DNA from 3 places in the Janthinobacterium sp. SUN128 genome. Region 2 is predicted to be linked to each of the others. Evidence: predicted binding sites of a transcription regulator. Region 2 holds the regulator's gene; each other region holds the start of a gene.
What was found. Region 2 encodes LexA, which represses DNA repair genes until DNA is damaged. Its sites were predicted from a motif close to ACTGTATNNNNATACAGT; they were not measured.
Positions count from the first base shown of each region.

Region 1 (10,531 bases), on a different contig from region 2:
TCGGTGCGTACCGCATCGACCACGATGCGCGGCGTCGACACGCACGGTTCGCGTGAATTGTTCTCCTTGCCAGGCGGCAAGGCCAGCCTGGGTATCGGTGGCGACTACCGCACCTATACCTATGAACAATCGCCTGGCAGCAATGCCACCGGCGACGACATCTACAACTTCAACACGAAGGCCGCCTACGACATGAGCCGCGACACCTACGGCGCGTTCGTCGAGTTACTGGCACCGTTGACCAAGTCGTTCGAAATGACCGTTGGTGGCCGTCACGATGCTGTCAAGGCAATCGATGACAAGCTGAACAACAAAACTGTCGGCAAAAAAGACAGCGCCAATACCTACAAGGTATCGGCACGCTGGCAGCCAGTACAGACCGTGCTGATCCGCGGTTCGTACGGCACGGGTTTCAAGGCGCCAAGCATGCTGGAAATTGCTCAGCCACTGGTCAATGCCGGCTTTACCGCCAAGAAATTTGATTGCCCTTACCCAGGTTCGCCACTTTGCCGCGCAGAAGCAACGCAATACAACGCGGTATCGCAAGGCAATCCAGATCTGCAATCGGAAAAATCGAAGCAGTTCACCCTGGGTTTCCGTGTAGAGCCTAGCTCGGCCTTCTCGTTCGGCGCCGACCTGTGGGATGTGAAGCTGCGCAATGCCGTATCGGAAGTCTCCGAAGAGCAAGCATTTGCCGATCCGGTCAAGTATGCGTCGAGCTTCGGCGAATACATCGAGCCATCGACCGGTATCGCTTACTACGCGTTCAAGAAACTGTCGGTCAACATCGGCAAGAAGGAATACCGTGGTATCGACTGGGATCTGTCGGCCAACCACAAGTTTGACTTCGGTAAGCTGACGGCCCAACTGAGCGGTACGCACATGTTGCACGCCAACTACACCAAAGCCGGTAGCGACGATATCTACACCAGCAACATGAACTTCTTCGGCGACACCAACGAAGTCACGTTCCGCAACCTGATGAAGCTGACGACGACCCTGGACACGGGCCGCCTGAGCAACACGGTAACCGTCAACTACCGTAACGGCTACACCGATGCAGCCGCAACCGTGTACAACCTGGCGACCCAAAAAGAAGAGAAAAACTTCCGCCTGCAAGTACCGTCGTACACGACGTTCGACTGGCAAGCACGTTTCGCCTTTGACAAGCAAACCACGATCCGCGCAGGCATCAAGAACCTGTTCGACCGTGCTCCACCGCTGTCGCTGCGCGCTTCGTCGGGCCACCAGATCGGTTTCGACCCACGCTACGCCGATCCAATGATGCGTTCGTTCTACATCACCGGCAACTACAAGTTCTAATTTGACGTTTTGAATTAGCTTGTCTGAAAAGCGCCTTGCACTTCACCGTGCAAGGCGCTTTTTTTATGTTGCAACATATTGCACAGGCGAAAAAAAAGGAGCCGCAGCTCCTTTTTCGTCACAGCATGACCGCGCTTACGCCGTCGCTTCGCCGCCCAGGGCTTCGACCACGTCGGCCATCAGCTTGCTCAGTTCGCCCGTCATCAGCATCACGTCGCCGTCGAAACGTTCTTCGTCGTTCTTCGTGCTCGATTCCGTTTCCTTGATCACGTCCAGCGGCTTGACGCTCTTGATGGCCAGCGATTCCGTCAGCACGAACGAAATCTTGTCGTTCCACGTCATCGCCAGGCGCGTGCACTGCTTGCCGGCCGCGATGTGGCGGCGCACGTCGTCCGCTTCCAGGGTGTGGCGCACGTAGCGCACGGTGGCCTTGCTTTCGCCCGTGGCGCGCAATTCCGTATCCATGTCGACCGTGAAGCCGGCAGGCGCATCGTCGGCCTGCAGCCATTCCGTCATCACCGCCACGGGCGAGCGCTGCACGCGCAGGCTTTCCAGCGGCAATTTGTCGACGGCTTTCAACAGCAGCTTGATGACTTCATCGGCCTTTGCCGGGCTGGCGGCATCGACCACCAGCCAGCCATTGACGGGGTCGATCCACGTCCAGACGTTGCTGCGGATGCTGAAGGCGCGCGGCAGCAACTCGTCGGCCACGCGTTCCTTCAATTCCTTCATGGCTTTCTTGCCAGGCGCAAAGCCTTGTGCTTCTTCCATCTCGGCAGCGCGGGCCTTGGCCACCTGATTGATGACGGTCGCTGGCAGCAGTTTCTTTTCCGTGCCCAGCAAGATCAGCATCTGCTTGTTGACCACGTGGACCAGGCCGCCGTTCGGGCGTGGCGTATCCCAGCCCTGGCGCATCAGATCCATGCTGGTCGCCGGCGTAAATTTGTTCGAGGACAAGGCCTCTTCCAGTTGTTCTGGCGTATAGGCCCAAGGTGCGGGCAGGCGGTAAATCTGAAGATTCTTGAACCACATAGTTTTTGTCTTCCGTTTGTTTCAGTAGTGCCAGGGGAACGCCATTCTACACTTTCGACACGGGAATGCCGTCAAAAGCGCGGACTGGCGCGGTGTTGTTGATGCATGGGGAATGCCGCTACAGGGCGGGGAACAGCTCCGCCTGGGCCGGCGCCTGCCGCGTCACGATGGCCGGATCGGACAAGGTCGAGATGCGCACGCCCAGCAGGCGGATTTTCTTTTCAAATGGCACGCGCCGCAAGCAATCGCGGCTGGCGCGCAGGATGGCGGCGGCGTCCGCCGTGGCGCTGGGCAAGGTGATGTCGCGCGTGACGGTGCTGAAATCCTCGAAGCGCAGCTTGATGCCCACCGTGCGCCCGGCCAGCGATTGCTTGTCGAGGTCGCCGGCCACGCGCGTGCACAGGCTTTCCAGCTTTTCCGACAGGGTGGCGCGGTCGCGCACCACCTGCAAGTCGCGCTCGAACGTCGTTTCGCGGCTGACGGACTTGGTTTCCCGGCTCGTCTGCACAGGTCGGTCATCGATGCCCAGCGCCGCCTGGCGCAGCCAGCCCGTATACAAGTCGCCGAACTGCGTGCGCAGCATGGCCATGTCGGCCCGTGCCAGCTCGCCGATGGTGACTATGCCCAGGGCCTCCAGCTTGGCCGTCGCCTTCGGGCCGATGCCATTGATCTTTTTCGCCTGCAAGGGCCACACGCGCGCTTCGATATCCTCGGGCTGCAAAATAGTGAGACCGTCCGGTTTTTCCAGGTCGGAACAGATTTTTGCCAGCAATTTGTTGGGCGCCAGGCCAATCGAGCACGACAGGCCCGTCGCCTCGGACACGGCCGCCTTCAGGCGCGCCGCCATGGCCGGCGCCTGCTCGCCATACTCCGTCAGGTCGACATAGATTTCATCGATGCCCACGTTCTGGATGATGGGGCACAACTGGGCCACGGCCTGCTTGAAGCGCGCCGAATACTCGCGGTAAGCCTCGAAGTCAGCCGGCAACAGGATGCTGTCGGGCGCCAGCTTGGCCGCCTTCATGATGCCCATGGCGGAAAACACGCCAAACGCGCGCGCCGCATAGGTCGACGTGGTGACGACGCCGCGCCCCACGTAATCGCGCATGCGCGCAAACTGCCGCGTGCCGTCTTCCTGCAGCACGGGCTGCTGCAAGCGCCCGCCGCCGATGACGACGGCTTCGCCGCGCAGTTCCGGATATTTTAATAGTTCCACGGAGGCAAAGAAGGCATCCATGTCCAGGTGGGCAATCCAGCGGCGGGTTTCAGGCAATGTAAGGGCAGATGTGGTCAAGGGCACCTCGCGGCGGGATGCTGTCGGATACTGTAATTATATACAGTATCACTGCAAATGTCCGTGGATGCAAGTTGAAACGCACAAGCACGGCGGTTGCTTTTCTCAATAGCAAGATTACAATCCTGACACAACTATGAAAGGGAATCGCCTTGTCCATCGCCCATCACGCTTCGCGCCGCCGGTCCGCCTGGTTATCCATCCTGCCGGCCCTGCTGCTGTCCACACTGGCGCCATCCGCGCTGGCCGACGCCACCAACACCGTTGCCGCCACCCTCGCCACCGCGCCTGTCGCCGCCAAGACGGCGTGGCAGGAAACGCGCCACGGCACGGTCGTCACGGACGACTACCGCTGGCTGCAAAAGAAAACCGATCCTGCCGTGATCGATTACCTGAATGCGGAAAACGCCTACACGGCCGCCGTCACGGCGCCGATCCAGCCGCTGGCCGACAAGGTGACTGCGGAGGTCAAGGGCCGCATGCAGGAAGTGGACCTGTCCGTGCCTGCGCGCCAGGGCAATTTCTACTATTACACGCGCACGGAAGCGGGCAAACAATACCCGATTCACTGCCGCCGCCCCGTCGGCAAGAACGGCGCCTACGATGCGCAGGCGGCTGAAGAAATCTTGCTGGACCAGAATCAATTGGCCGAAGGCCAGAAGTTCTTTGCCGTGCGCGCATTCAGCATCAGCCCGAATGAACAGTTGCTGGCCTACACCACCGACACGACGGGTTTCCGCCAGTACGAGCTGCATGTCAAGGACTTGAAGACGGGCAAGTTGCTGGGCGATACCATGCCTCGAGTCACGTCCCTGGCCTGGGCGGCGGACAATGCGACCCTGATGCTGACGCAGGAAGACGCCACCACCAAGCGCGCGGACCGATTGTTCCGCCTGCCGCTGGGCGGCACCTTGCAGCAGGTCTACCACGAGCCGGTGGAACAGTTCGCCATCGGCGTGAGCCGCACGCGCGACCATCGCTACTTTGTGCTCACCGCGCGCAGCACGGATACGAGCGAAGTGCTGCTGCTGCCAACGAGCATGCCGCAAGGCACCTTTCAATCCGTGCTGAAACGTGAAAAAGGCCACCGCTACGGCATCGAGCACCGCGATGGCCAGCTGTATATTCTGACCAACAAGGAGGCGAAGAATTTCCGTGTCGTCAGCGCGCCGCTGTCCGCGCCGCAGCCGAAGAACTGGAAGATCGTCGTGCCGCACAACAAGGATGCCGTGATCCAGTCCATCGACGTCTTCCAGGGCTACCTGGTGGTGATGGAAAAGGCCCGTGCCCTGAACCGCGCGCGCATCCTTGATTTCGCGCATAAAAACTGGAAAACGGTGCAGTTCGACGACCCCGTCTACCTGGCGACATCCGTCGGTACGCCGGAATTTTCCTCCACGCAATTTCGCATGTCCTACCAGTCGCCCGTCACGCCGCCCACCATCATCGACGTCAGCATGCAAGACGGCAAGCGCACGGTGCTGAAGCAGCAGGAAATCGTCGGCGGCTTTGACGGCAGCCGCTACACCACGCAGCGCCTGTGGGTGAAGGCGCGCGATGGCGTGCAAGTACCGCTGTGGATCGTCTACAAGAAAGGCGTCAAGCTCGACGGTTCCGCGCCGCTGCTGCTGTACTCGTATGGTTCGTATGGCATTTCCACGGAAGCGAGCTTTGCCATCAGCCGCATCAGCCTGCTGGACCGTGGCGTCATCTATGCGCAGGCGCATATCCGCGGCGGCACCGACATGGGCGAAGCCTGGCATGAAGACGGCATGCTGATGAAGAAGAAAAACACCTTCAATGACTTCATCGACAGCGCCGACTACCTGGTGCGCGAAAAATGGACCAGCCCGAACCGCCTGATCATCCAGGGCGGCAGTGCGGGCGGCTTGCTGATGGGCGCCGTCGTCAACATGCGCCCGGACCTGTTCCACGCCGTGCATGCGGCCGTGCCGTTTGTCGACGTGATGAACACCATGATGGACGCCAGCCTGCCGCTGACGACGGGCGAGTACCTGGAATGGGGCGACCCGAACCAGAAGGCGGCCTACGACTACATGCTCAGCTACTCGCCGTACGACAACATTGCGCGCAAGAATTACCCAGCCATGCTGGTGACGACGGGCCTCAACGACAGCCAGGTCATGTACTGGGAACCGGCCAAGTATGTGGCCAAGCTGCGCGCGTACAAAACGGATGGCAATCCCCTGCTGCTGAAAACGAATATGGGCGCCGGCCACGGCGGCGCCTCGGGCCGCTATAACGCTATCGCCGAGAATGCGTTCAATATAGCGTGGATGCTGTCGCAATGGGGCATCACGGAATAGGAGCCCTGAGAAAAAGCCCATGGCAGCGTTACATTGCCTCGCCGTACTATTCGTACTGTCTTCGGCAATGCGCCTTGCCCTGAACTTTTTTCAGATGCTCCCAACCGCATTTTTGAAAAAAGCGCTTGCAGAAGGATTCCGCCCGTCCTATAATAGCGCCTCTTCCAGACGTGGTGACAAACGTCGGGATAGTTTTCTGAGACAAGCAACGGGTGCTTAGCTCAGTTGGTAGAGCGGCGCCCTTACAAGGCGTAGGTCGGGAGTTCGAGCCTCTCAGCACCCACCAAATCAGAAAACTGTCCAGTGCTTCATGGATCAGCAACACAGATCATACGAGCTTGGAGTGGTAGTTCAGTTGGTTAGAATACCGGCCTGTCACGTCGGGGGTCGCGGGTTCGAGTCCCGTCCGCTCCGCCAATAAAAGAAAAGCCCTTTGGTTCTCTGAACCGAAGGGCTTTTCCCATTTCAGAAGCCAAAAACACGTCACGACGCCCTTCCAGGAACATTTTTGCGCTTTTCAGCAAAAAAACTGCAGTTACCCCTCAAGAATAGTTGCACAAGCAGGAAAGCGCCCCCTATAATAGTGCCTCTTCCAGACGTGGTGACAAACGTCGGGATAGTTTTCTGGGTATGCGGGTGCTTAGCTCAGTTGGTAGAGCGGCGCCCTTACAAGGCGTAGGTCGGGAGTTCGAGCCTCTCAGCACCCACCACCAATACAGAAAATTATCCAGTGCTTCATGGATCAGCAACACAGATCATACGAGCTTGGAGTGGTAGTTCAGTTGGTTAGAATACCGGCCTGTCACGTCGGGGGTCGCGGGTTCGAGTCCCGTCCGCTCCGCCAATAAAAGAAAAGCCCTTTGGTTCTCTGAACCGAAGGGCTTTTCCCATTCTGGGACCACAAATGCTCTAGAATCAGCGCTCCTGCTGACTCTGCCGCTCCTGCCTCGATGCGCTTGCCCCGTAGTACTCATCCCTATATCGCTCTGCGGCTGCGCCTGGCCCATCATGCTTTGCTGCAATTTGCCGCCAGCCTGACCAGTTCCATGGAAATCTTCTTTTTCCTGGCCGGCCCCGTCTTGCTGGGCTTGCTCAGCGTCATCGCCCTGCCCGGCTTTCTCGCCGTGGGCCTGCCCTGGCCCGCCGCCCTGGGCCTACTGGGCGCGCAAGCGTTGTTCACTTGCCTGCCCGCCTGGCTGCTGCGCAAGCGATTGTTGCCGGCCCCCCTCGCCGTCTGGCTGCGCCAGCTGCCCTTGCCGCGGCGCCTGCGCTGGCAAGCCGACGTGGCCGTGGCCGGCCTGCTGATGCTGCCGCTGGGACTCGCCTATGCCGTCTCGGCCAGCATCTGGCTGGCGCAGTCGCCTCCCTGGCTGCGCCCGATTGCCGCGCCCGGCATCGCTGCCACCATCACCGTCTGGCTACTGGCCTGGCTGTTGACAACGCTCATCGTGGCGCAGCGGCTGCGCGCGCCGCGGCCCGCAGCAAGGGCGCGCCCGCCAACGATGACCGCGTATGTGCCGCAACGGCCCCGCTGGCGCACCGGGTTCCTGTGGCGCCAGCTGTTCTGGCTGCCGTTCTGGCGCAATGACAATGTGATCGGCCTGCAGCAAAGCGTGCTGCTGGCCACGGCTGGCGCCAGCATGCTGGCCTGGCTGCTGCGCGCACCGCTCGTGCCCGCGCCACTGCTGGGTTTGCTGGCCAGCGCCAGCCTGGTCATTCTGACGGACCGGGGCGACAAGGCCGTGCGCGAGCAGATCGCCGTGCTGCGCCCCACGCTGAACGCCTGGCCCATGGCCAGCACGGCCTTGACGCGCCTGGCCTGCGCGGCCAGCCTGCTGCCGCCGCTTGCCGTGCTGCTGGCAGGCGCCGTCTTGCTGTACGCCACCGATCCCGCCGCCTTGCGGCAGCGCGTCACCAGCGTGTACGCCATCACCGCCAGCGCGGCCCTGCTGGCCATCGTCGGCCTGCCCCGCCTCACGGCGCGTGGCCGAGTCGCCCTTGTCGTCCTGTCCATCCTTGCCTTGAGCGCCATCGGAAGCGAATTATGGAATTGAACCTGTCGTCCCCCACCCTGCAGATCGAACACCTCGATTTCCACTTCCCCACGCACAGCGTCTTCCAGGGCTGCAATCTGCAATTCGGCCCCGGCATCACTTGGCTGCGCGGCGCGAACGGGGCCGGCAAGACAACCCTGCTGAAGCTGGCGGGCGGCGCCCTGCTGCCCGCGCGCGGCGCCATCCGCCTGGACGGTATCGACAGCGGCTTCATGCCGCTGGCCTACCGCGCGCAAGCGTTCTATTGCGGCGGCGACGCACCCGCCCTGCCCTGGCTGCAAGTGCACGAATTTCTCGACCTGCATCTGGCCCTGTATCCGGGCAGCGACCAGTCCCTGCTGAACGACGAGCTGAGCGCGTTTGCCATGACATCAACCTTGCAGCAAAGCATCAACGCCCTGTCCCTGGGCCAGCATAAAAAACTGCAACTGGCGCTGGCCCTGGCCTTGCCCGTGCGCCTGCTGCTGATCGATGAACCGTTCAACGGCCTCGATGCGGCGGCCATGCTGTACCTGCGCGCGCGCCTGGCCGATCCCGCCCGCCTGGCGCGCCAGTGCATCGTGCTGACCAGCCACCTGGCGCCGGATGTGCCGCTGGCAGCCACGGTGGAAATATAGACAGGAAATACAGCTTTGCAGATCGACCAAGGACAGCTTACGATGCCGTGTTGCAAAATCCGGCGATCCCGGTGCAGCCATTACCCATAACACGGCGCGCTTATTCACCGCGCCAGGCTTATTCTTGGAGATTACTATGTTGAACACCCACCGCAGCGCCCTGGCGATTTTGTGCGCCGCCTTCGCCGCCTCGGCCATCGCGGCCGGTCCGACAGGCACGGCCGCCGACTATGGCAGCAGCGCCCCGCACGCCGCCGCCCAGCGCAGCATCGACCTGCAGCCCGACACGCGCCACATCAACGTCACTCACGGCGAAACCGTCACCATCGCGCGCGCCGGCCAGCGTTTTACGTGGCACGTGCAAACCTTCAACAACAAGACCGTCTTCGCCCTGGCCGAGATCGCGCCGAAGGACATGCCCGTCGATGGGATTCAAGTGTATGTGGCCGGCAACCCGCTGTACGCGGGCAGCTGATTTCCTGCGCCCATAAAAAAACCGGAACCACCTTGCGGCGTTCCGGTTTTTCTTGATACGGCTAATAGTTACGCCGTCAGTGCTTCCTTGGCGGCAGACTCTTCGACCACTTCCTCGTCATCCGAGCGGATCAGGTGATCAAAGGCGGACAAAGCTGCCTTGGCGCCTTCGCCGGTGGCGATGATGATCTGCTTGTACGGCACCGTGGTGACGTCGCCGGCCGCAAACACGCCGGGGATCGAAGTCTGGCCACGTGCATCGACTTCGATTTCGCCGTGGCGCGACAACGCTACCGTGCCTTTCAGCCACTCCGTGTTCGGCACCAGGCCGATTTGCACGAAGACGCCTTCCAGCTCGACCTTTTTCGACTCGCCGCTGACCCGGTCCGTGTAGCTCAGGCCATTGACGATCTTGCCGTCGCCGTGGATTTCGGTGGTTTGCGCCGACGTGATCACGGTCACGTTAGGCAAGCTGTGCAGCTTGCGTTGCAGCACCGCATCGGCGCGCAGTTCCGCGCCGAATTCGATCAGGGTCACGTGCTTCACCAGACCGGCCAGGTCGATCGCCGCTTCCACGCCCGAGTTGCCGCCGCCGATCACGGCCACGCGCTTGCCCTTGAACAGCGGACCATCGCAGTGCGGGCAGTAGGCGACACCGTGGTTGCGGTATTCCTTCTCGCCCGGCACGTTGATTTCGCGCCAGCGGGCACCCGTGGCCAGGATGACGGTCTTGGCTTTCAAGATGGCGCCATTGGCCGTTTCAATCTGCACCAACTTGCCTGGCGTCAATTTCGCGGCGCGCTGGGTGTTCATGATGTCGACTTCGTATTCCTTGACGTGCTGTTCCAGCGCCATGGCGAACTTCGGACCATCCGTTTCCTTGACCGAAATAAAATTCTCGATGGCAAGAGTGTCGAGCACCTGGCCGCCGAAACGCTCGGCCAGCACGCCCGTCTTGATGCCTTTGCGGGCCGCGTAGATGGCTGCTGCCGCGCCGGCAGGGCCGCCGCCGACGATCAGGACATCAAAGACGTCTTTCTTGTTCAGCGCTTCCGCCTGGCGTGCACCGGCGTTGGTGTCGAGCTTGGCGAGGATTTCCTCGACATTCGTGCGTCCCTGGCCAAAGTGTTCGCCATTCAGGAACATCGTCGGCACGGCCATGATCTGGCGCGCTTCCACTTCTTTCGGGAACACGCCGCCATCGATGGTGGTGACCTTGATGCGCGGGTTGATCACGGCCATGGCATTCAATGCCTGCACCACTTCCGGGCAGTTATGGCAGGAGAGCGAAATAAACGTTTCAAACTCGTAATCGCCGTCGAGGTTGCGGATCTGCTCGATCACGGCGTCGTCGAACTTGATGGTGTGGCCGCCCACTTGCAGCAGCGCCAGCACCAGCGAAGTAAATTC
Region 1 is NZ_JAPWHY010000004.1:97,194-107,724, forward strand. It holds gene O3297_RS24515 (TonB-dependent receptor) at 1-1,323, shown strand, start outside; gene O3297_RS24520 (recombination-associated protein RdgC) at 1,459-2,355, opposite strand; gene dinB (DNA polymerase IV) at 2,474-3,628, opposite strand; gene O3297_RS24530 (S9 family peptidase) at 3,802-5,976, shown strand; tRNA gene O3297_RS24535 (tRNA-Val) at 6,187-6,262, shown strand; tRNA gene O3297_RS24540 (tRNA-Asp) at 6,317-6,393, shown strand; tRNA gene O3297_RS24545 (tRNA-Val) at 6,611-6,686, shown strand; tRNA gene O3297_RS24550 (tRNA-Asp) at 6,744-6,820, shown strand; gene O3297_RS24555 (hypothetical protein) at 6,933-8,030, shown strand; gene O3297_RS24560 (ATP-binding cassette domain-containing protein) at 8,021-8,647, shown strand; gene O3297_RS24565 (CzcE family metal-binding protein) at 8,784-9,122, shown strand; gene ahpF (alkyl hydroperoxide reductase subunit F) at 9,191-10,531, opposite strand, start outside.
Region 1: dinB (DNA polymerase IV) is a predicted target of LexA. The motif match lies at 3,679-3,696, and genes of this name have one in related genera.

Region 2 (10,531 bases):
CTGCCGCACGCGCTCCTGGTCCGCCTGCGCCATGCTTTCGCCGCCGATGTTCACCCTGCGGATGAAGTCGCGCTCTTCGCGCAGCGCGGCCTGCTCCTGCGCCAGCGCGCGGGCAATGGCATCTTTCTGCTGCGGCTGCGCCGCCTGCTGGCGCAGGGCCGCGATCTCGGCGTCGCGCAGCAGCACTTCGTAGCGCGTATCGATCAGGGCGATGCGGTCGAAAATGGTTTCCAGTTTGGTGGCCTTGTCGACCACGTGCACGGGCGTGGTGATCTTGCCGCAATCGTGCAGCAGGCCGGCCAGCCACAGCTGCTTGCGCTCGTTGTCGCTGAGCCGGAAATCGGCCAGCGGCCCGGTGTCCGTCGCATGCGCGGCGTCCGCCAGCAGCATCGTCAGCTCGGGCACGAACTGGCAGTGGCGTCCCGTGTACGGCGACTTTTCATCGATGCCGATATTGATCAGGGTAACCAGCGATTCAAGCAGCTCTTCCAGCTGCGAGATAAGCAGTTGATTCGTCAGCGCCACGCCCGCCTGCGCGGCCAGCGCCTCGATGAAGCGCTGGTCGGTGGAGGAAAAGGCGCGCACCTGCCCCGTTTCCCCATCCTTGGCATTGACCAGCTGCAGCACGCCGATCAAGTCGCCCTCGTGGTCGCTCATGGGCACCGTCAGGATCGATTGCGTGTGGTAGCCGTGGTGGCGGTCAAACTCGCGCATGCCGGAAAAATTGAAGCCCTCGTCGCGGTAGACGTCGGCGATATTCACACTGCGGCGCAGGTTCGCCGCATACGCGGCCACCGATGCCAGATTCGGCTGGCCGGCAGCGTCGAACAGGGGCACGCCAGGCAAGCCCATGTCCGCCCCCTGCGCGATGCCCAGGCTGTCGTTGACGCTGATGTCGAACGCCAGCTGGCGGCCCTCGGCCATGGGCCGGTACAGGGTGGCGCCATCGGCGCCGCTCATGCTTTTTGCCAGCAGCACGATGCGCTGCAACAGCGCGCCGATATCGTGCCCCTCGCCGCCCAGGCCATGGCCGAGCGCGACACTGAGTTCGGTCAATTGCTCCAGTCTGTGGGCGATTTTCTCAGGGTGCAGCTGAGGCATGTTGGCGGCAATCAGGTAATGGGCAAGCAAAAAAGGGGAAGTCGGCAAGCGCCAGTGTAACGGCCACCCTGCGCACTGTACATTACTTAGTTACAACAAAATGAAATAACTTTCCGTATCGCAACACGCATAAATGTTGCCGCCAATCTCATTAATTAGAATAGAATCAACAATAATTACACCGTAACAAGGTACTGAATGAAATTCACGTTCAGGGGCGTGCGCGGCTCCATCCCCTCTCCCGGCCCGCGCACGGCGCGCTATGGCGGCAACACCACGTGCATCGAAGTACGCACCGACAGCGATAGCCTGATCATTCTCGATGCGGGCAGCGGCATCTTCTCGCTGGCGCAGCAACTGCCGCCGGGCGAGCCTGTCGACGCGCACGTCTTCATCACGCACAGCCACTGGGACCACATCCACGGCCTGCCCATGTTTTCGCCCCTGTTTGTGGCCGGCAACCGCATGCGCCTGTACGGCGCCCACGATGCCGTCGCCGGACGCGGCATCGAACACGTGATGGCGGTGCAACTGCAAAACAGCTATTTTCCCGTCAGCGAAGCGGCCATGGCGGCCTGCATCGAGTACCGCACGCTGGCGCCCGGCGAGGCCGTCGAGGTAGGCGGCGCGCAGGTGCGCGGCGCGGAAATGAACCACCCCGTCGTCAACCTCGGCTACCGCATCGACTGCGGCGGCGCCGCGCTGTTTTTCAGCGGCGACCATGAACCGTTCTACAACCTGCATCCGCCCGGCCATGCCGAGCATGCGGCCTGCGCGGCGCGCAATGCACAGCGCCAGGCCGGCATCGACGCACTGGTCGCCGGCGTCGACGCGCTGATCATGGATTGCTCGTACACGCGCGAGGAATACCCGGGCAAGCAGGGCTGGGGCCACGGCACCTTCGACGCCGCCTTCGACCTGGCCCTGCGCTGCGGCGCGCGGCGCCTGTACTGCACCCACCACGAACCGACCCGCAGCGACGAGCAGCTCGAAGCCGTGTTTGCCGACGTGATGGGCCGCTATGCGAGCCGCCTGGACGGCTTGCAGGTGTTTCTCGCCTACGAGGGGCTGACGGTGGAACTGGCCGGCGCATAAAAAAAAGGAACCTCACGGTTCCTTTTTTTGAATGTGCCCAGTTGGCCCAAGGCCCTCTGAAAACCGTAGCGAGCAAGCCCGATATCGGATTGAGTAGCGGAGCTGTACTTTAGTACAGTGAGCAACGGAGATTCGATAGGGGGCTGCGCAGTAGGTTTGCAGGGGCGCCTTACATGATGTGGTGGCCAATCCACCAGGCGACTGCGGCAACGAAGGCGGAAGCGGGAATCGTGAAGATCCAGGCCCAGACGATATTGCCCGCCACGCCCCAGCGCACGGCCGACATTTTTTGCGACGAGCCGACGCCGACGATGGCGCCCGTGATCGTGTGCGTGGTCGACACGGGAATGCCCAGCGCCGTCGAGACGAACAGCGTGATCGCGCCACCGGTTTCGGCGCAGAAGCCGCCCACCGGTTTGAGCTTGGTGATCTTCTGGCCCATGGTCTTGACGATGCGCCAGCCGCCGAACAGCGTACCGAAGCTGATGGCCGTGTAGCACGAGATGATGACCCACATCGGCGGCATGGCATCGGCCGCGCTCGAGTAGCCGGCGGCGATCAGCAGCATCCAGATGATGCCGATGGTTTTTTGCGCATCGTTGCCGCCGTGGCCCAGGCTGTAGGCGGCCGCCGATACCAGCTGCAAACGGCGGAACCACTTGTCGACCTTGCGCGGCGTCGAACGCACGAAAATCCACGACACGAGCAGCATCATGATCGAACCGAACACAAAGCCCAGCACGGGTGCGATGACGATGAAAGCCACGGTTTTCCACAGGCCGGCCGCGACCAGCGCGCCCGTGCCGGACTTGGCGACAGCGGCGCCCACCAGGCCGCCGATCAGCGCGTGCGAGGACGACGAGGGAATGCCGTAGTACCAGGTAAACAAATTCCAGAAGATGGCGCCCATCAGCGCGCCGAAGATCACGTACTGGTCGATTACCGCCGGGTCAATGGTGCCCTTGCCCACCGTGGCGGCCACGGTCAGCTGGTGGAACACGAAGATGGCGACGAAGTTGAACGTGGCGGCCATGGCAACCGCGGTCTGCGGTTTCAATACGCCCGTCGAGACCACCGTGGCGATCGCGTTGGCGGCATCATGGAAGCCGTTCATGAAGTCAAACAGCAGCGCGAGGACGATCAACAGGCCTAGCACGTAGATGCTGATTTGTATGGTCATTGTAGTTTCTTTTCTGATTCTGGTTCAGGACAGGCCCAACGCTTACGCGTTTTCGACGATGATGCCTTCGATAATATTGGACACATCTTCGCAACGGTCGGTCACGGTTTCCAGAATTTCGTAGATCGCTTTCAGCTTGATCAGGTTGCGCACGTCCGGCTCATCGCGGAACAGCTTGGACATGGCGGCGCGCATCACGTGGTCGGCATCCGATTCCAGGCGGTCGATCTCTTCGCAGATGGCGACGATCTTGCGCGAGTTGTCCATGTTATGCAGCATGGCGACGGCGTCGCGCACTTTTTCAGTACAGGCCAGCACCAGTTCGGCCAGGCGCTTGGCTTCCGGCGTGACGGCTTTCAGGTCGTACAGCGAAACGGTTTGCGCCGCATCTTCCAGCAGGTCGAGGATGTCGTCCTGGCGCGTGATCAGCTGATGGATGTCGTCGCGGTCGATCGGCGTGATGAAGGTCTTGTGCAGCATTTCCACGGTGGCGTAGGTGACTTTGTCCGCCTGTTTCTCGATGCTTTCGATCGCATGCACGCGGTTTTCCAGGTCGTCGAAATTGGTCATCAGGCCGAGCATCTCTTTGGCGCCCTTGACGCACAGTTCCGCGTGCTGGTTAAACAATTCAAAAAACTTGCCCTCAGTGGGCATCAAGCGTCCAAACATGTCATTCTCCGTTAAGCATTGAGTCGTGTTATTTACTACAGAAAGCCGCCCCTTTTGATGAAGGGGCGGCCAATGGAATATCAGTGCTGCTGTGTTAGTCGCCTTGGTAAAGCGCCAGGCCACCACTGTAATTGCCAAATTTGGTGTACTGCCCCATGAAGGTGAGGCGGATGCTGCCGATTGGACCGTTACGTTGTTTACCGATGATGATTTCGGCCGTTCCCTTGTCTGGCGAGTCGGGGTTATACACCTCGTCGCGGTAAATGAACAGGATCACGTCGGCATCCTGCTCAATAGCGCCCGATTCGCGCAAGTCGGACATGACAGGACGTTTGTTCGGGCGTTGCTCCAGCGAGCGGTTCAGCTGGGACAGCGCGATCACGGGGCAACCGAGTTCTTTCGCCAGGCCTTTCAAGCCCCGTGAAATCTCGGAAATCTCCGTGGCGCGGTTGTCGCCCGGCGTATTGGCCGACATCAGCTGCAAGTAATCGACGATGATCAGGCCCAGCTTGCCGCATTGACGCGACAGGCGGCGCGAGCGGGCGCGCAATTCGATCGAGTTGAGCGCCGGCGTTTCATCGATGTACAACTGCGCGTCGTTCATCTTCTGGATCGCATTCGTCAGGCGCGGCCAGTCCTCGTCGTTCAGGCGGCCCGTGCGCAGGCGGTGCTGGTCCAGCTGTCCGACGGAGCCGAGCATACGCATGGCCAGCTGGGCGCCGCCCATCTCCATCGAGAACACGGCCACGGGCAAGCCGCTGTCGATGGCCACGTTTTCGCCGATGTTGACGGAAAACGCCGTCTTGCCCATCGACGGACGGCCCGCCACGATTACCAGGTCACCCGGCTGCAGACCGGAGGTCATGCGGTCGAGGTCGATGAAACCGGTGGGTACGCCCGTGATTTCACTCTGGTTGTCGCGGCTGTACAGTTCGTCGATGCGCTCGACCACTTGCGTCAGCAGGGGCTGGATGGCGGTCCAGCCCTGGGCGCCGCGCGCGCCCTCTTCGGCGATGGCGAAAATCTTCGACTCGGCCTCGTCAAGCATCTGCTTGACTTCCTTGCCTTGCGGGCTGAAGGCCGTGCCGGAGATATCGTCGGCGACGGTGATGAGCTTGCGCAGCACGCCGCGGTCGCGCACGATCTCGGCGTAGCGCCGGATGTTCGCGGCCGATGGCGTGTTTTGCGCCATGGCGTTCAGGTAAGCGAGTCCGCCCACATCATCGGCCTTGCCGAGCTGGGTCAGGGTTTCAAAAACAGTAATGACATCGGCTGGCTTGGAAGCGTTAACCATCTTGACGATTTGCTCGAAGATGATGCGATGGTCATAGCGATAGAAATCCTCCGCATGCATGAAGTCGGCGATGCGGTCATACGCGGCATTGTCGCGCAGCAGACCACCGATAACGGATTGTTCTGCTTCGATCGAATGCGGCGGAATACGGAGGGAATCCAGTTGCGGATCAGAGGGGGCGTTCATGGCGCGAATTATACCCGCTTCGGCGTGCTGGCAAAAATAAAGGGCTGAAATTGAGCGAAAAAAAGGCCACAAAAAAGCCGGGCGAACCCGGCTTTTCATAGTGCGGCAGCGCTTGCGGGCCAGGCCCGCAGACGATTACGCGTTCGCGTCTGGTACGACAGCGATAACAACTTCCACGACCACGTCGGTGTGCAGAGCAACCGAAACGTTGTGCTCGCCAACGATCTTCAGCGGGCCGGTAGGCATGCGGATTTGTGCTTTTTCAACAGCAAAACCTTGCTTGGTCAGCGCTTCAGCGATGTCGAAGTTGGTGACGGAACCGAACAGACGGCCATCAACACCAGCTTTTTGAGCAACTTGAACGGTCAGGCCGCTCAGTTTTTCGCCCTGGGCTTGCGATGCGGCCAGTTTGGCGGCAGCAGCTTTTTCCAGTTCGGCGCGCTTGACTTCGAATTCAGCCACAGCGGTTGCCGTAGCACGACGTGCCAGGCGTTGCGGGATCAGGAAGTTACGTGCGTAACCGTCTTTGACTTTGACGACTTCGCCGAGGTTACCGACGTTAACAACTTTTTCTAACAGAATGATTTGCATAGTTCTTCTCCAGGAATATCTGACCGATTAAGCGTGGTGCAGATCGGTGTATGGCAGCAGCGCGAGGAAGCGAGCGCGCTTGATTGCGGTGTCAACTTGGCGCTGGTAGTGCGCTTTGGTACCGGTCAGGCGTGCTGGCATGATCTTGCCGTTTTCTTGGACGAAGTCTTTCAGCGTGTCGACGTCTTTGTAGTCGACTTGCTCAACGTGAGCTGCGGTGAAGCGGCAGAACTTCTTGCGTTTGAACAACGGGTTTTGCTGTTTGCGTTTTTCTTTAAGCTTGAGCTTATTTTTGTCGAACTTTTTACCGAATGCCATGTCAGGCTCCTGTATCTAAAATGCGCTAGTCAGAATTGACTGCACTAAAATCAATGATGTGAAACACCAAACTCTTGCTGTTGCGGCTCTTCCTGGCCAGGAAACCCGTGAACTGATACACCCCGCCCAAGCTTGCCTGACTGAACCTGCCTGAAATTTCGCCAGCGGCTAGCGCGGCAACATCAAACTCGGTCAAACGGGCAATCCCTGCTTCCATCTGCTGCGAACTGTGTTGCAATACTGCATTCACAATCGGCAGCCCTGCCGGGGTATAGCGCAATATTTCGCGCTCGGCAATGATGGCGGTTACTTGTAGCTGGTTCAGCGCACGATCCTGGTCAAGAATTAAGCTGCTGCTGCGGCTGGAGCGGCTGCTGGTGCTTCGGTGCGGTGGCTTTTGGCCGCGTCTTCGCGTTGTACCGATTTCATCATCGGCGAAGGAGCTGTTTCAGCTTTCTTCATTTTAACGGTCAGGTGACGCAACACGGCATCATTGAATTTGAATGCTGTTTCCAACTCGACCAGGGTCTCGTTGTCGCATTCGATGTTCAGGCAGATGTAGTGTGCTTTAGGCAGCTTTTGGATCGAGTAAGCCATTTGACGGCGGCCCCAATCTTCCACGCGGTGAACCGAACCGCCGCGGGTGGTTACGCTGGCTTTGTAGCGTTCGATCATCGCGGGCACTTGCTCGCTTTGGTCCGGATGGACGATAAAGACTATTTCATAATGACGCATGCAAACTCCTTCAGGTCGGATTGATAATCGCCCACCCCGGCGTCAAGACGGGTGTGGGAAGGTCAGCCGAAGATTATAACCGCCTTTTGCAAACGTTTCAATCATTCCTTCCACCAGCCCCCGAAAAGCCCGCGCGCCACCGTGCTTTCCGCCCCTGGACAAGTATTTATTGCGAAATTCGCCTAAAACACGGAAATCCCCTTGCATAGTGGGCGATACTGTACAAAAATACAGACTGTTCATATAGACAGCATTTTAGTATGCACCCACCGCTCATGATCAAGCTGACAGCACGACAAGAACAAATCCTGAACCTGATCAAGGACGCGATTGAAAACACGGGCTTTCCTCCCACCCGTGCCGAAATCGCCAATGAACTGGGTTTCAAATCGGCCAACGCGGCCGAAGAGCATTTGCAGGCCCTGGCCCGCAAGGGCGCGATCGAGATTTCTCCCGGCACCTCGCGCGGCATCCGCCTGATCGGCGCGGCCGCTGAAGCCCTGCCATCGAAAGTGCCGGCAGCGCTGCTGATGTCGCTGCCCCTGATCGGCCGGGTGGCGGCAGGCTCGCCCATTCTGGCACAGGAAAACCTGGAAGCGAGCTACAACGTGGACCCCGCCCTGTTTTCGGCCAAGCCCGACTTCCTGCTGAAGGTGCGCGGCTGGTCCATGCGCGACGCCGGCATCATGGATGGCGATTTACTGGCCGTCAAGAAGGTCGATAGCGCCAAGAATGGCCAGATCGTTGTCGCCCGCATCGGCGACGAAGTCACCGTCAAGCGCTACAAGAAAACCGGTTCCGTCATCGAATTGCTGCCGGAAAACCCCGACTTCAAGGTCATTACCGTATCGCCGGAAGATGAATTCGCCCTGGAAGGTTTGGCGGTAGGCTTGATGCGCAGCTGGCATTGAACCTCCGCATGTAAAAAGGGCCGCAACAGCATGACTGTTGCGGCCCTTTTTTATTGCCCAGGCGTTTTATGCGTCCAGGGCGCTACGGAAATCCTCGAGCAAGTCCGCCTCATCCTCGATACCGACGGAGACGCGGATCAGGGATTCGGCGATGCCCATGCTGGCGCGGCGCTCGGCGCCCATCTCGTAAAAGATCGTATGGGCGACGGGAATGACCAGGGTGCGCGTGTCGCCGAGATTGCTCGCTGGAATGGCAAGATTGAGACGATTGAGGAAATCGAAGCAATCGATGCCATCCTTCAGCTCAAAGCTGAACAGCGAGCCATAGCTGCGGAACAAATCCGTCGCCAGCGCGTGCTGCGGATGCGAGGCCAAGCCCGGGTAATGCACGGCCGCTACCCGCGGGTCGGCGGCCAGCATGGTGGCCAGCGCCAGGGCGTTCGAGCAGGTGCGGTCCATGCGCAAGGCCATGGTTTCCGCGCCGACGGCGATATGGTGCGCCGCCTCCGGGCCCAGGGAGGCGCCGAAATCGCGCAAGGCCTTGGCGCGGATTTGCGCGATGCCCCACTGCGCCGGCGCCGCCTTCTTGTAATTGTCGAAAATGTTCGGATACTGCGTCCAGTCGAACACACCCGTGTCCGTCAAGCTGCCGCCCAGGGCATTGCCGTGGCCGCCGATGGATTTTGTCAGCGCATTGACCACCAGGCCCGCGCCCACGGCTTTCGGGCGGAACAGGTAGGGTGTCGTCATCGTGTTGTCGACGATGTACAAAATGCCGCGTTCCTTGCACAATGCGCCGATCTTTGCCAGGTCGGCGATCTGCGTGCGCGGATTGGCGATGGTTTCGACAAACACGATGCGCGTTTGCGGCGTGATGGCGGCGGCCACATTGGCCACGTCCGTGGCGTCGACGAACGACACGGCAATGCCCTGCCCCGTCACCGTTTGCCACAGGCTGTTGGTGTTGCCAAACAAAAAAGCCGACGACACGACATGGTCGCTGGCGCGCAAGAGCGCCTGCACCACGGCGCCGATGGCGCCCATGCCGGTGGCGAAGCACAGCGTGGCGACGCCATCTTCCATCTTGTTGACCTTGTCTTCCAGCGCGGAGACGGTCGGATTGCCCTGGCGGCCGTAGCGGAAGCCGGGCTCCTTGCCCTGGAATACGGAAGCGAGCTGGCGCGCATCGCCGTAGCCGAAGGCAACGGAAGTATGCACGGGCTTGTGCAGGGAACCGTGCTCGATGCCCTTGCGGCGGTCGTTATGCAGGATGGTGGTGGTAAAGCCGTAGTTTTTTTTATCGTTCATGATCGCGGAGCAAAAAAAGCCCGGCGCTAGCCGGGCAAGATAATTACGCTTCTGTTGTCGCCAGGTTCAGGTTCAGCTGGGAACGCGGCGTATCTTCGGGCGCTGCCGCCTTCGGATGGTGGCGCGCATATTCCAGGCGGTCCAGGTATTCCTGCGACACGTCGCCCGTCACGTACACGCCATCGAAGCACGACGCTTCGAAGTTGGTCAGGGCCGGGTTGACGTCGGCGATGGCCTGCTTGAGCGCGCCGATATCCTGGTACACCAGGTAGTCGGCCGTGATTTCGCGGCACACTTCTTCCGTCGTGCGGCCATAGGCGATCAGTTCGTCGCGCGTCGGCATGTCGATGCCGTACACGTTCGGGTAGATCACCGGCGGCGCAGCCGAGGCGAAGATGACTTTCGTCGCGCCCGCTTCACGCGCCATCTGCACGATTTCACGGCTGGTGGTGCCGCGCACGATGGAATCGTCGACCAGCAGCACGACCTTGTCCTTGAATTCGGACGGGATCGCGTTGAGCTTCTGGCGCACGGATTTCTTGCGCGCCGCCTGGCCCGGCATGATGAAGGTACGGCCGATATAGCGGTTCTTGATGAAGCCTTCGCGGTACTCGATGTTCAGCGCCATGGCCAGCTGGATGGCGGCCGGACGCGAGGAATCGGGAATCGGCATGACCACGTCGATATGCACGCCTGGCAATTCGGCGCGGATCTTCTCGGCCAGATACTCGCCCATTTTCAGGCGCGTGGCGTACACGGAGGCACCGTCGATGACGGAGTCGGGACGGGCCAGGTAGACGAATTCGAACACGCACGGGTTCAGGCTGGCATTGTCGGCGCATTGGGCGCTGTGCAATTGCTTGTCAGCATCGATGAAGACGGCTTCGCCGGGGCCGATGTCGCGCACGAAGCGGAAGCCCATGCCTTCCAGGGCCACGGATTCGGAAGCGATCAGGTATTCCGGACCTTGCTCCGTTTCATTGATGCCCAGGCACAGCGGGCGGATGCCGTGCGGATCGCGGAAGGCCAGCAAGCCCACGCCGGCGATTTGCGCCACGGCGGCGTAACCACCCTTGACGCGGCGGTTCAGCACGGTAACGGCCTTGAAGATGGCTTCCGGGTCCAGGTTCAGGCCCGTCGTCG
Region 2 is NZ_JAPWHY010000001.1:3,137,354-3,147,884, forward strand. It holds gene O3297_RS14190 (HD family phosphohydrolase) at 1-1,101, opposite strand, end outside; gene O3297_RS14195 (MBL fold metallo-hydrolase) at 1,300-2,196, shown strand; gene O3297_RS14200 (inorganic phosphate transporter) at 2,366-3,376, opposite strand; gene O3297_RS14205 (DUF47 domain-containing protein) at 3,419-4,045, opposite strand; gene O3297_RS14210 (replicative DNA helicase) at 4,140-5,525, opposite strand; gene rplI (50S ribosomal protein L9) at 5,661-6,116, opposite strand; gene rpsR (30S ribosomal protein S18) at 6,144-6,434, opposite strand; gene priB (primosomal replication protein N) at 6,460-6,759, opposite strand; gene rpsF (30S ribosomal protein S6) at 6,780-7,169, opposite strand; gene lexA (transcriptional repressor LexA) at 7,445-8,080, shown strand; gene O3297_RS14240 (cystathionine gamma-synthase family protein) at 8,147-9,388, opposite strand; gene purF (amidophosphoribosyltransferase) at 9,432-10,531, opposite strand, start outside.

Region 3 (10,531 bases), 810 kb from region 2:
GAATCCAGGTCCACCATATTGCCCGCTTCTTTTGCCGCCTGCGTGCCCGAGTTCATGGCCACGGCCACGTCGGCCTGGGCCAGCGCCGGCGCATCGTTGGTGCCGTCGCCCGTCATCGCCACCAGGCGGCCTTCGGCCTGGTAGCTGCGGATGAGTTTCAGCTTGTCTTCCGGCGTCGCTTCGGCGAGGAAATCGTCCACGCCCGCTTCGGCGGCAATCGCCGCTGCCGTCAGCTTGTTGTCGCCCGTGATCATGACGGTCTTGATGCCCATGCGTCGCAATTCCGCGAAGCGCTCCTTGATGCCGCCCTTGACGATATCCTTCAGCTCCACGGCGCCCATGACGCGGCCATCGTCAACCACCACCAGCGGCGTGCTGCCGCGGCGGGCGATGTCGTCGACGGCGCGCCCCACCTCGGCCGGATACGGCTGGCCCAGCGCTTCCACGTACTTCTTCATGGAGTCGGCCGCGCCCTTGCGCAGCTGGCGCACCTGCTGTTCGCCCGCGATATCCACGCCGCTCATGCGCGTCTGCGCCGTGAAGGGCACGAAGGTGGCGTGCAGGCTGGCCATCTCGCGTTCGCGGATATTGAACTTCTGCTTGGCCAGCACGACGATGCTGCGCCCTTCCGGCGTTTCATCGGCCAGCGAGGCCAGCTGCGCCGCATCGGCCAGCTGCTGCTCCGTCACGCCGGGCGCCGGCACGAAGCTGGAAGCCTGGCGGTTGCCCAGGGTGATGGTGCCCGTTTTGTCAAGCAGCAGCACGTCCACGTCGCCAGCCGCTTCCACGGCGCGGCCCGACGTGGCGATCACATTGGCCTGCATCATGCGGCTCATGCCGGCCACGCCGATGGCGGACAACAGGCCGCCGATGGTGGTCGGAATCAGGCACACGAGCAGCGCGATCAGCACGGTGATGGTCACCGGCGTGCCACTGCCGGCCGCCGCCACGGAAAACAGCGAATACGGCAGCAGGGTCACGGTGACGATCAGGAACACGATCGACAAGGCGACAAGCAGGATCGTCAGGGCGATCTCATTCGGCGTCTTCTGGCGTTTGGCGCCTTCGACCATGGCGATCATGCGGTCGATGAAGGCTTCGCCAGGGTTGACGGAAACGCGCACCAGCAGCCAGTCCGACAGCACGCGGGTACCGCCCGTGACGGCGGAAAAGTCGCCGCCCGATTCGCGGATGACGGGCGCCGATTCGCCCGTGATGGCGCTCTCGTCGACGGAGGCCACGCCGGCCGTCACTTCGCCGTCGGCGGGAATCACGTCACCCGCCTCCACCAGCACCGTCATGCCCTTGCGCAGGTCGGTGGCCGGCGTGGGCAGCCAGGAAGTGCCGTATTTCGGCGTCTGCATTTTCTTTGCCATCACCGTCTGCTTGAGGGCGCGCAGGGACGCGGCTTGCGCCTTGCTGCGGCCTTCGGCCAGCGCTTCGGCGAAATTCGCGAACAGCACGGTAAACCACAGCCACACGGCGACGGCGACGATGAAGCCGAATGGCGCTTCGCCCTGGCCATTCAGGGCCTGGATGGCCAGCAAGGTCGTGATGATGCTGCCCACGTAGACGACGAACATCACGGGGCTGCGCCACTGCGTGCGGGGGTCGAGTTTTTTGAACGCATCGACGACGGCGGGGCCGATCAGTGCGGAATCGAACAAGGTCAGGCTTGTGCGTGACATGGTAGCCTCTTATTTGATGAAAAGTTGCAGGTGTTCGACGATCGGGCCCAGGGCCAGCGCGGGAACGTAATTCAAAACGCCGACGAGCACGACAACGCCGATCAGCAGGCCGATGAACATGGGGCCGTGCGTGGGCATGGTGCCGGCATTGGCCGACAGGCGCTGCTTGGCCGCCAGCGAACCGGCCACCGCCAGCACGGGCACGATCACGCCGAAGCGGCCGAACCACATGGCGATCGCCAGCATCACGTTGTAGAACGGCGTGTTGGCGGACAGGCCGGCAAACGCGCTGCCGTTGTTGTTGGCCGCCGACGTGAAGGCGTACAGGATTTCGGAAAAACCATGCGCGCCCGGATTGGCCACGCCGATCTTGCCCGGCTCGACCATCACGGCGATCGCCGTGCCCGTCAAGACCAGGGCTGGCGTGACCAGGATGGCCAGCGAGACCATCTTCATTTCATAGGCCTGGATTTTCTTGCCCAGATATTCGGGCGTGCGGCCTATCATCAGGCCTGCGATGAAAACGGCCAGGATGGCGAACATCAGCATGCCGTACAGGCCCGTGCCCACGCCGCCGAAGATCACTTCGCCGAACTGCATCAACAGCAGCGGCACCATGCCGCCCAGGGGCATGTAGGAATCGTGCATGGAATTGACGGCGCCGCACGATGCGGCCGTCGTCACTGCCGCGAACAGGGTCGAGGAGCTGATGCCGAAGCGCGTTTCCTTGCCTTCCATATTGCCGCCCGATTGCAGGCTGCTGGCCTGCTGGTCCACGCCCAGGGCTTGCAGGGCGGGATTGGCTTGCTGCTCGGCGCTCATCACGCCAGCCGTCATGACGACAAAGATCAGGGTCATGGCGGCCAGCACGGCCCAGCCCTGGCGCATGTCGCCCACCATGCGGCCGAACGTGAAGCACAGGCCGGCGGGGATGATGAAGATGGCCAGCATCTGCAGGAAGTTCGACAGCACGGTGGGGTTTTCATACGGGTGCGAGGAATTGGCGTTGAAAAAGCCGCCGCCATTCGTGCCCAGCAGCTTGATCGACTCCTGCGACGCGACAGGGCCCATGGCGATCGTCTGCGTCGTTGCCACTTGCGCTTCCATCACGGGCTTGCCGGCCGCATCCAGCACGGGCTGGCCGTCGGCCGTCACTTTCGGCGTTTCATACGCCACGTGGTCGAGCAGGGTCACTTCCTTGTAGGCGGAAAAATTCTGGATCATGCCTTCGCCCATGAAGACGACGGACAGGGCCAGGGACAGCGGCAGCAGGATGTACAGGGTCGAGCGCACCAGGTCGACCCAGAAATTGCCGATCGACTTGCCCGAGCGCGAGGCGAAGCCGCGCACCAGCGCGAAGATCACGGCGATGCCGGTGGCCGCCGAAAAGAAGTTCTGGCACGCCAGGCCCAGCATCTGCGTCAGGTAGCTCATGGTCTGTTCGCCGCCATAACCCTGCCAGTTGGTATTGGCGACGAAGCTGACGGTGGTATTGAACGAGGAATCGGGGCTGACGGCGCCCAGTCCCTGCGGATTGAGTGGCAGGAAGCCCTGCAGGCGCTGCAGGCCGTAGACGAAGACGGCGCCCACGGTATTGAAGACGATCAGGGCGATGGCATAGCTTTTCCAGCCCATGGCCTTGTCGGCGGGAAGGCCGGACCAGCGGTACAGCAGGTTTTCCAGCTTTTGCAGCCAGCCCAGGCCGCGCACGGGGCCATCGCCGGCCACCCTGGCCATGTACAGGCCCAGCGGATAGCCGGCGGCCAGCAGCACGGCGAGGAAAGCCACCAATAACAGTATCGATTGCGTCGTCATCACAGTTCCTCCGCCTTCAGCAGCGCCACCAGCAAATACACGAGCAGGCCAGCCGAGACGACGGCGCCCAGCACATAAAACGCGTTCATTTGACGCTCCCTAATTTGTCGCAGGCGACGGCAAAGCCGGCCGCCACGACGAAAAACACGGCAATCAAGCCGAGATACACGAGATCCATTCCCACCCTCATTCAGGTTTGTTTTGATAGTGAGCAGATTAGCCAAAAGGGTCTAAAAAATTCGTAAAGACTGGGGAGGCAGCTGTAAACAAGATGTAAAAACGGCGGCTTTACCGCATAAAATCCAGCACAATTGGCGCAAAACCACGCGCGCGGCGCACTGTTGTTGCCTTGGAGTAGCGCTATTGCCCGCCGATCAAGATAGAATGCGCGAGCGTCCGCACAAGGACGCCAAGCCTGCCGCACTGCCCTCCCCCAGTGACGCTGGACGGGATATACTGTATATTCATACAGTTATCGCCGCCGCTGTCATTGCGCCCGCAGTGCCCTGGCCTGGCGTTCCAACCACTGTCTTTACTTAGCTTGAACACGTATGGCCACTAAAAAAACAGCATCCGACTACAGCGAATCATCCATCCGTGTCCTGAAAGGACTGGAACCCGTCAAGCAGCGCCCGGGGATGTACACCCGCACTGAAAATCCGCTGCACATCATTCAGGAAGTGATCGACAATGCCTCCGACGAGGCGCTGGGCGGTCATTGCACGCATATCGCCGTCACGCAAAACACGGATGGCAGCATTACCGTCGAAGACAATGGCCGCGGCATTCCCGTCGGCCTGCACCCGGAAGAAGGCGTGCCGACGGTGGAAATCGTGTTTACACGACTGCACGCGGGCGGCAAGTTCGACAAGGGTTCGGGCGGCGCCTATGCGTTCTCGGGCGGCTTGCACGGCGTCGGCGTGTCCGTCACCAATGCGCTGTCGACGCGCCTGGAAATCACCGTCTGGCGCAAGGAAAGCGACGGCAACGGCTTGCACCACATGGTGTTTGCGAATGGCGACGTGATCGAGCCCTTGAATTCCCGCCCCGCCCCGCGCGACGGCAAGAAGTCGGGCACGCGCGTCACCGCCTGGCCCGACGCAAAATATTTTGATTCGCCCAACATCTCGCAAACGGAGCTGCAACGCCTGCTGCGCTCGAAAGCCGTGCTGCTGCCGGGCGTGACCGTCACCCTCACCAACGCGAAAACCGGCGATACGCAGACCTGGCAGTACGCGGAAGGCTTGCGCGGCTACCTGACCGAAACGCTGGCGCAGGTATCGAATGGCGAAACCCTGATTCCCCTGTTCGAAGGCGCGCAGTATGCGGGCCCGGACTCGGAAGGCTTTGCCGAGGGCGAAGGCGCGGCCTGGGTTGTGGCGTGGACGGAAGAAGGCGCCATCGTGCGCGAATCGTACGTCAACCTGATCCCCACCTCGAATGGCGGCACGCACGAATCGGGCTTGCGCGACGGCCTGTTCGGCGCCGTGAAGAACTTCGTCGAAATGCACTCGCTGCTGCCGAAAGGCGTGAAGCTGCTGCCCGAAGACGTGTTCGCGCGCGCTTCCTTCGTGCTGTCGGCCAAGGTGCTGGACCCGCAATTCCAGGGCCAGATCAAGGAACGCCTGAACTCGCGCGACGCCGTGCGCCTCGTCTCGACCTTCACCAAGCCGCCGCTGGAACTGTGGCTGAACCAGCACGTCGACTACGGCAAGAAGCTGGCCGATCTCGTGATCAAGCAGGCGCAGTCGCGCCAGCGCTCGCTGCAAAAAGTGGAAAAGAAAAAATCCTCGGGCGTGGCCGTCCTTCCCGGCAAGCTGACCGACTGCGAATCGTCGGACATCGCGCGCAATGAACTGTTCCTCGTCGAGGGCGACTCGGCGGGCGGTTCGGCCAAGATGGGGCGCGACAAGGAATTCCAGGCGATCCTGCCCCTGCGCGGCAAGGTCTTGAACTCGTGGGAAACGGATCGCGACCGCCTGTTCGCCAATAACGAGATCCACGACATTGCGGTCGCCATCGGCGTCGATCCGCACAGCGTGGGCGATACGCCCGACCTGTCCGGCCTGCGCTACGGCAAGATCTGCATCCTGTCCGACGCGGACGTGGACGGCTCGCACATCCAGGTACTGCTGCTGACGCTCTTCTTCAAGCACTTCCCGGCCCTGATCAACAAGGGACACATCTGCATCGCCCGTCCGCCTTTGTACCGCGTGGATGCGCCGGCGCGCGGCAAGAAGCCGATGCAGAAAATCTATGCGCTCGACGACGGCGAACTGCTCGCCATCGAGGACAAGCTGCGCAAGGAAGGCGTGAAACAGGGCGCCTGGTCGATCTCGCGCTTCAAGGGCCTGGGCGAGATGAACGCCGAGCAGTTGTGGGAAACGACGATGAACCCGGACACGCGCCGTTTGCTGCCCGTCACGCTCGGTGAAGTCGACCACATGGCCTCGGCTTCCCGCTTCAATATGTTGATGGGCAAAGGCGAAGCGGCGGGACGCCGCGCCTGGATCGAAGAACACGGCAATGAGGCGGAGGCGGATATCTGATGATCATCGGTATCGACCTGGGCACCACCAACAGCCTGGTCGCCATCTGGCGCGATGGCAAGGCTTCCATCATCCCGAATGCGCTCGGTGAACACCTGACGCCGTCGTGCGTCAGCATCGATGACGACGGCACCGTGCTGGTGGGCCGCGCCGCGCGCGAGCGCCTGCAGACGCACCCGCAACTGACGGCGGCCGTCTTCAAGCGCTACATGGGCAGTGAAAAGAAGATCACCCTCGGCACGCAGCAATTCCGTCCGGAAGAGCTGTCGTCGATGGTGCTGCGCGCGCTGAAGGAAGATGCCGAAGCCTTTTTGGGGCACAAGGTCGAGGAAGCCATCATCACCGTGCCCGCGTATTTCAGCGATGCGCAGCGCAAGGCCACGCGCATCGCCGGCCAGCTGGCGGGTTTGCGCGTGGAGCGGCTGCTGAACGAGCCGACGGCCGCCGCGCTGGCCTACGGCATCCGCGACAAGGAACAGGAAAGCAAATTCCTCGTCTTCGACCTGGGTGGCGGCACCTTCGACGTGTCGATCCTGGAACTGTTCGAAGGCGTGATGGAAGTACGCGCCTCGGCCGGCGACAATTTTCTGGGCGGCGAAGACTTCGTCACCGTGCTGGTCGACGCCTTTTTGGAAGGCAGCGGCTTGCGCGATGCGGCCGGCAGCCGCCTGTTCGACCCGCGCCAGCAGCAGCTGCTGCGCGATGAGGCAGAGCGCGTCAAGCGCCTGCTGTCGGACCAGCCATCCGTGCGCATGGCCACGCGCTACCAGGACAAGGAATACAGCTGGGAGATCAGCGAAGACAAACTGGCGCAATTGTGCGAGCCCCTGCTGGCCCGCCTGCGCCTGCCCGTGGAACGGGCGCTGCGCGACGCCACCATCCGCGCCGCGGAATTGAATGAAGTAGTGCTGGCCGGCGGCGCCACGCGCATGCCGCTGGTGCGCAAACTCGTCTCGCGCATGTTCGGCCGCTTCCCCGCCATCCACCTGGATCCGGACGAAGCCGTGGCGCTGGGCGCCGCCGTGCAAGCAGGGCTCAAGATGCGCGACGCGGCGCTCGACGAAGTGGTCATGACGGACGTGGCGCCGTACTCGCTGGGCATTTCCATTTCGCGCCAGGTCGGCGCGAACCAGTATGAAGGCGGGCATTACCTGCCCATCATCGAGCGCAATTCCGTGGTGCCCGTCTCGCGCACGGAAAACATCACCACCATCCACGACAACCAGAAGGAAATCAACGTGGCGATCTTCCAGGGCGAGTCGCGCCTGGTGGCCGACAATGTCTTCCTCGGCAAGATCAGCTTCCCGATACCCGCGAAAAAGGCGGGCGAAATCGGCATCGACGTGCGCTTCACCTACGACGTCAGCGGCGTGCTGGAAGCGGAAGTGACCGTGCTGGCCACGCAGGAAAAGCACAAGATGGTCATCAGCGACAACGCGGGCGTGATGACGCCGGAACAGATCGAGCAGCGCTTTGCGGAACTGGCCGACCTGAAGATCCACCCGCGCGAGCAGATGGAAAACCGCACCCTGGTCACGCGCGCCGACCGGCTGTACGAACAGTCTCTGGGCGACGTGCGCCAGTACCTGGCGGCGCACACGGCCAACTTCCAGGCCGCGCTGGAAACACAGGACCCGAACACCATCCGCAAGGCACGCCAGGCGCTCGACGAAGTGTTGCGCCAGGTCGAGAGCGAGAGCTTCCTGTAAATGGACGGCGGCATGGACAACGGACAGCGCAGCCTGTGGGCAATCCTGGGCACGGAGCCGACCGGCGACGAGCGCGCCCTCAAGCGCGCGTATGCGAAGCGTCTGAAGGTGACGCGTCCCGAAGACGATCCGGCCGCCTTCCAGGAACTGCGCGAAGCGTATGAATACGCGCTGCGCCATGCGCACCTGTTTTCCGAGGAATTGCCGGAACCGCCAGCGGCCGAAGCGGAAGCGGAAGCGCCAGAAGCACCGCCGATGGAACCGGCCGACTTGTGGGGCGTCATCGACGAACCCGCGCAGGAGCCGCCCGCAGAACTGTGGGGCGTCATAGCCCAGGAGCAGACGCCGCCGCCAGAACAATGGGGCGTGGTCGCCATCGATCCGGCGCAGGAAGCGGACAACCTGTGGCAGGGCTGCCTGGCGCTGACGCGGCACGCGGATGCCGGCGAGGTGCTGGCCCGCATCCTGCAGGACGACGCCATGCTGAATCTCGACGTGCGCGAGGAGTTCGACCTGTGCGCGCTGCGCTATTGCGCCAGCGCCGGCTATACGCTGCCGCTGCGCCAGGCCCTGTTCGAGCAGCTGGGCTGGGACCACGATTTTTCCTACCTGGCGCGCAGCCATGCGGACCTGGTGCGCGGCGCCGTGCAGCGCTACCGGGCCGACCGCTCGTTTGCCCATTTCAGCGACAACCGCGACAGCTATCCCGGCCTGGACTGCATCATGTCGCAGCAGCCGCCATCGGCCTACGCGCGCCAGCTGTTCGACCAGAAATTCAACCTGCAGCTGCGCGAACTGCTGCACGCGATACGCTGGCAGCACGGCGAAATGCTGGCTTACAAGCTCGATACGGACCTGTTCGAGCAATGGGAGCAGGCCGTCCATGCCAGGCGCTACTTCAAGCAGACGGCGCTGGCTTCGGGCGGCCTGGGTTTCGTGCTGCACTTCATGCTCGCTGGCGTGCTCGATGCGGCCGGCTTCAAGCTCGGCGACACGGCCGCCTATGCCAGCCTGCTGGGCTTCCAGGCGCTCGCCTTTGCGCTGCTGGCCATGCATGCCTTGCGCTGGCCGGCGCCCCTGTTCGCGCGGGTCGATACGCTGCAGGAAGCGCTGCAGGAACGCCTGCCCACGCTGTGGCAGCGGCCCGGCTTGCGGCAACTGGGCTGGATCGTGCCCTACCTCGTGCTGGCGCTGCTGCTGTTCCTGCCCGAACGCAGCGAGACCATGCGCCTCGTTACCGCGGCCGGCTTGTGCGCGTCGGCGCTGCTCGCGTACGCGATGAACCGCCAACTGCTGCATGGCATGCTGCTGCTCCTGTGCCTCGGCCTGTCGCTGTTCGCCGCCATGTTCATGAGCGGCAAAGGCCCTGCGGCGCTGGCTATCGGCGAGGCCATGCCATTGATATTCTGCCTGGCGGCGCTGGCCCTGCGCAGCGCCACCGGCCTGTATGGCGATTGCGGCTTCCCCGAGGCGCTCTTGCCCCGCCTGCGCGCGGCATGGCTGATCGGTTGCGCGGGCTTGCTGCTGCAACTGTATTTGCAACTGCTGCCGGCCGCCCTCGTCGGCGCCGCGCTGTATGCCTGGTCGTGCGCCGGCTTGCTGTTTTCGCCCACCGATTTCAAATGGAAGACGATCTGGCCGGTGGTGCTGGTGCCGTCGCTCGCCAGCTTCGTGCTGGCCGGCCACGCCCCGGCCATCCGCGCCATGCCGATGATGCATAACAGTGTCGAGCTGGCCCTGGCCGTGCTGTATCTGACCTTGCGCTACATGTATCTGACGTATGGCAAGTCTTTTTCCAAACCCGGGCTGTCATAATCAGCCCCACGAATTCAACCGCAACCACTTAACACCGAAACAAGCGCCATGTCCACACAAACCAATTTATTTGACGATGCCCAGCCTGAGCCGATCGAGCCGGATGAACCGGTATTCGACGGCGAAGCGCTGACCCTGTCCACCTTTGCCGAGCGCGCCTATCTCGATTACGCCATCTCCGTCGTCAAGGGCCGCGCCCTGCCCGACGTGTGCGATGGCCAGAAGCCCGTGCAGCGCCGCATCCTGTATGCGATGAATGAGCTGGGACTCAATTCCACGGCGAAGCCCCGCAAATCGGCGGCCGTGGTCGGCGACGTGCTGGGTAAATTGCATCCGCACGGCGACCAGTCCGTGTACGACGCGCTCGTGCGCATGGCGCAGGATTTCTCCTTGCGCTACCCGCTGATCGACGGCCAGGGCAACTTCGGTTCGCGCGACGGCGATGGCGCCGCGGCCATGCGTTACACGGAAGCGCGCCTGACGCCGATCGCCAAGCTGCTGATGGATGAAATCGGCATGGGCACGGTGGACTTCCAGCCCAACTACGACGGTTCGACGGAAGAACCGAAGCTGCTGCCGGCGCGCCTGCCGATGGTGCTGCTCAACGGCGCCTCCGGCATCGCCGTGGGCCTGGCGACGGAAATCCCGTCGCACAACCTGGCGGAAGTGGCGAAAGCGGCTGTCGCCATGATCCGCGATCCGAAGATGACGCACGCCGAGCTGATGGCCATCATTCCCGGCCCCGACTTCCCCGGCGGCGGCCAGATCATCACCCCGCCATCGCAGATCCAGGACATGTACGCGAGCGGCCGTGGCAGCATGAAGGTGCGTGCGCGCTGGAAGATCGAGGAACTGGCGCGCGGCCAGTGGCAAGCCGTCGTGACGGAACTGCCGCCTGGTACCTCGTCGCAGAAGGTGCTGGAAGAAATCGAGGAACTGACGAATCCGAAGATCA
Region 3 is NZ_JAPWHY010000001.1:3,943,085-3,953,615, forward strand. It holds gene kdpB (potassium-transporting ATPase subunit KdpB) at 1-1,688, opposite strand, end outside; gene kdpA (potassium-transporting ATPase subunit KdpA) at 1,698-3,503, opposite strand; gene kdpF (K(+)-transporting ATPase subunit F) at 3,503-3,592, opposite strand; gene O3297_RS17865 (DNA topoisomerase IV subunit B) at 4,055-6,052, shown strand; gene O3297_RS17870 (molecular chaperone HscC) at 6,052-7,761, shown strand; gene O3297_RS17875 (J domain-containing protein) at 7,774-9,576, shown strand; gene parC (DNA topoisomerase IV subunit A) at 9,625-10,531, shown strand, end outside.
Region 3: O3297_RS17865 (DNA topoisomerase IV subunit B) is a predicted target of LexA. The motif match lies at 3,959-3,976, and genes of this name have one in related genera.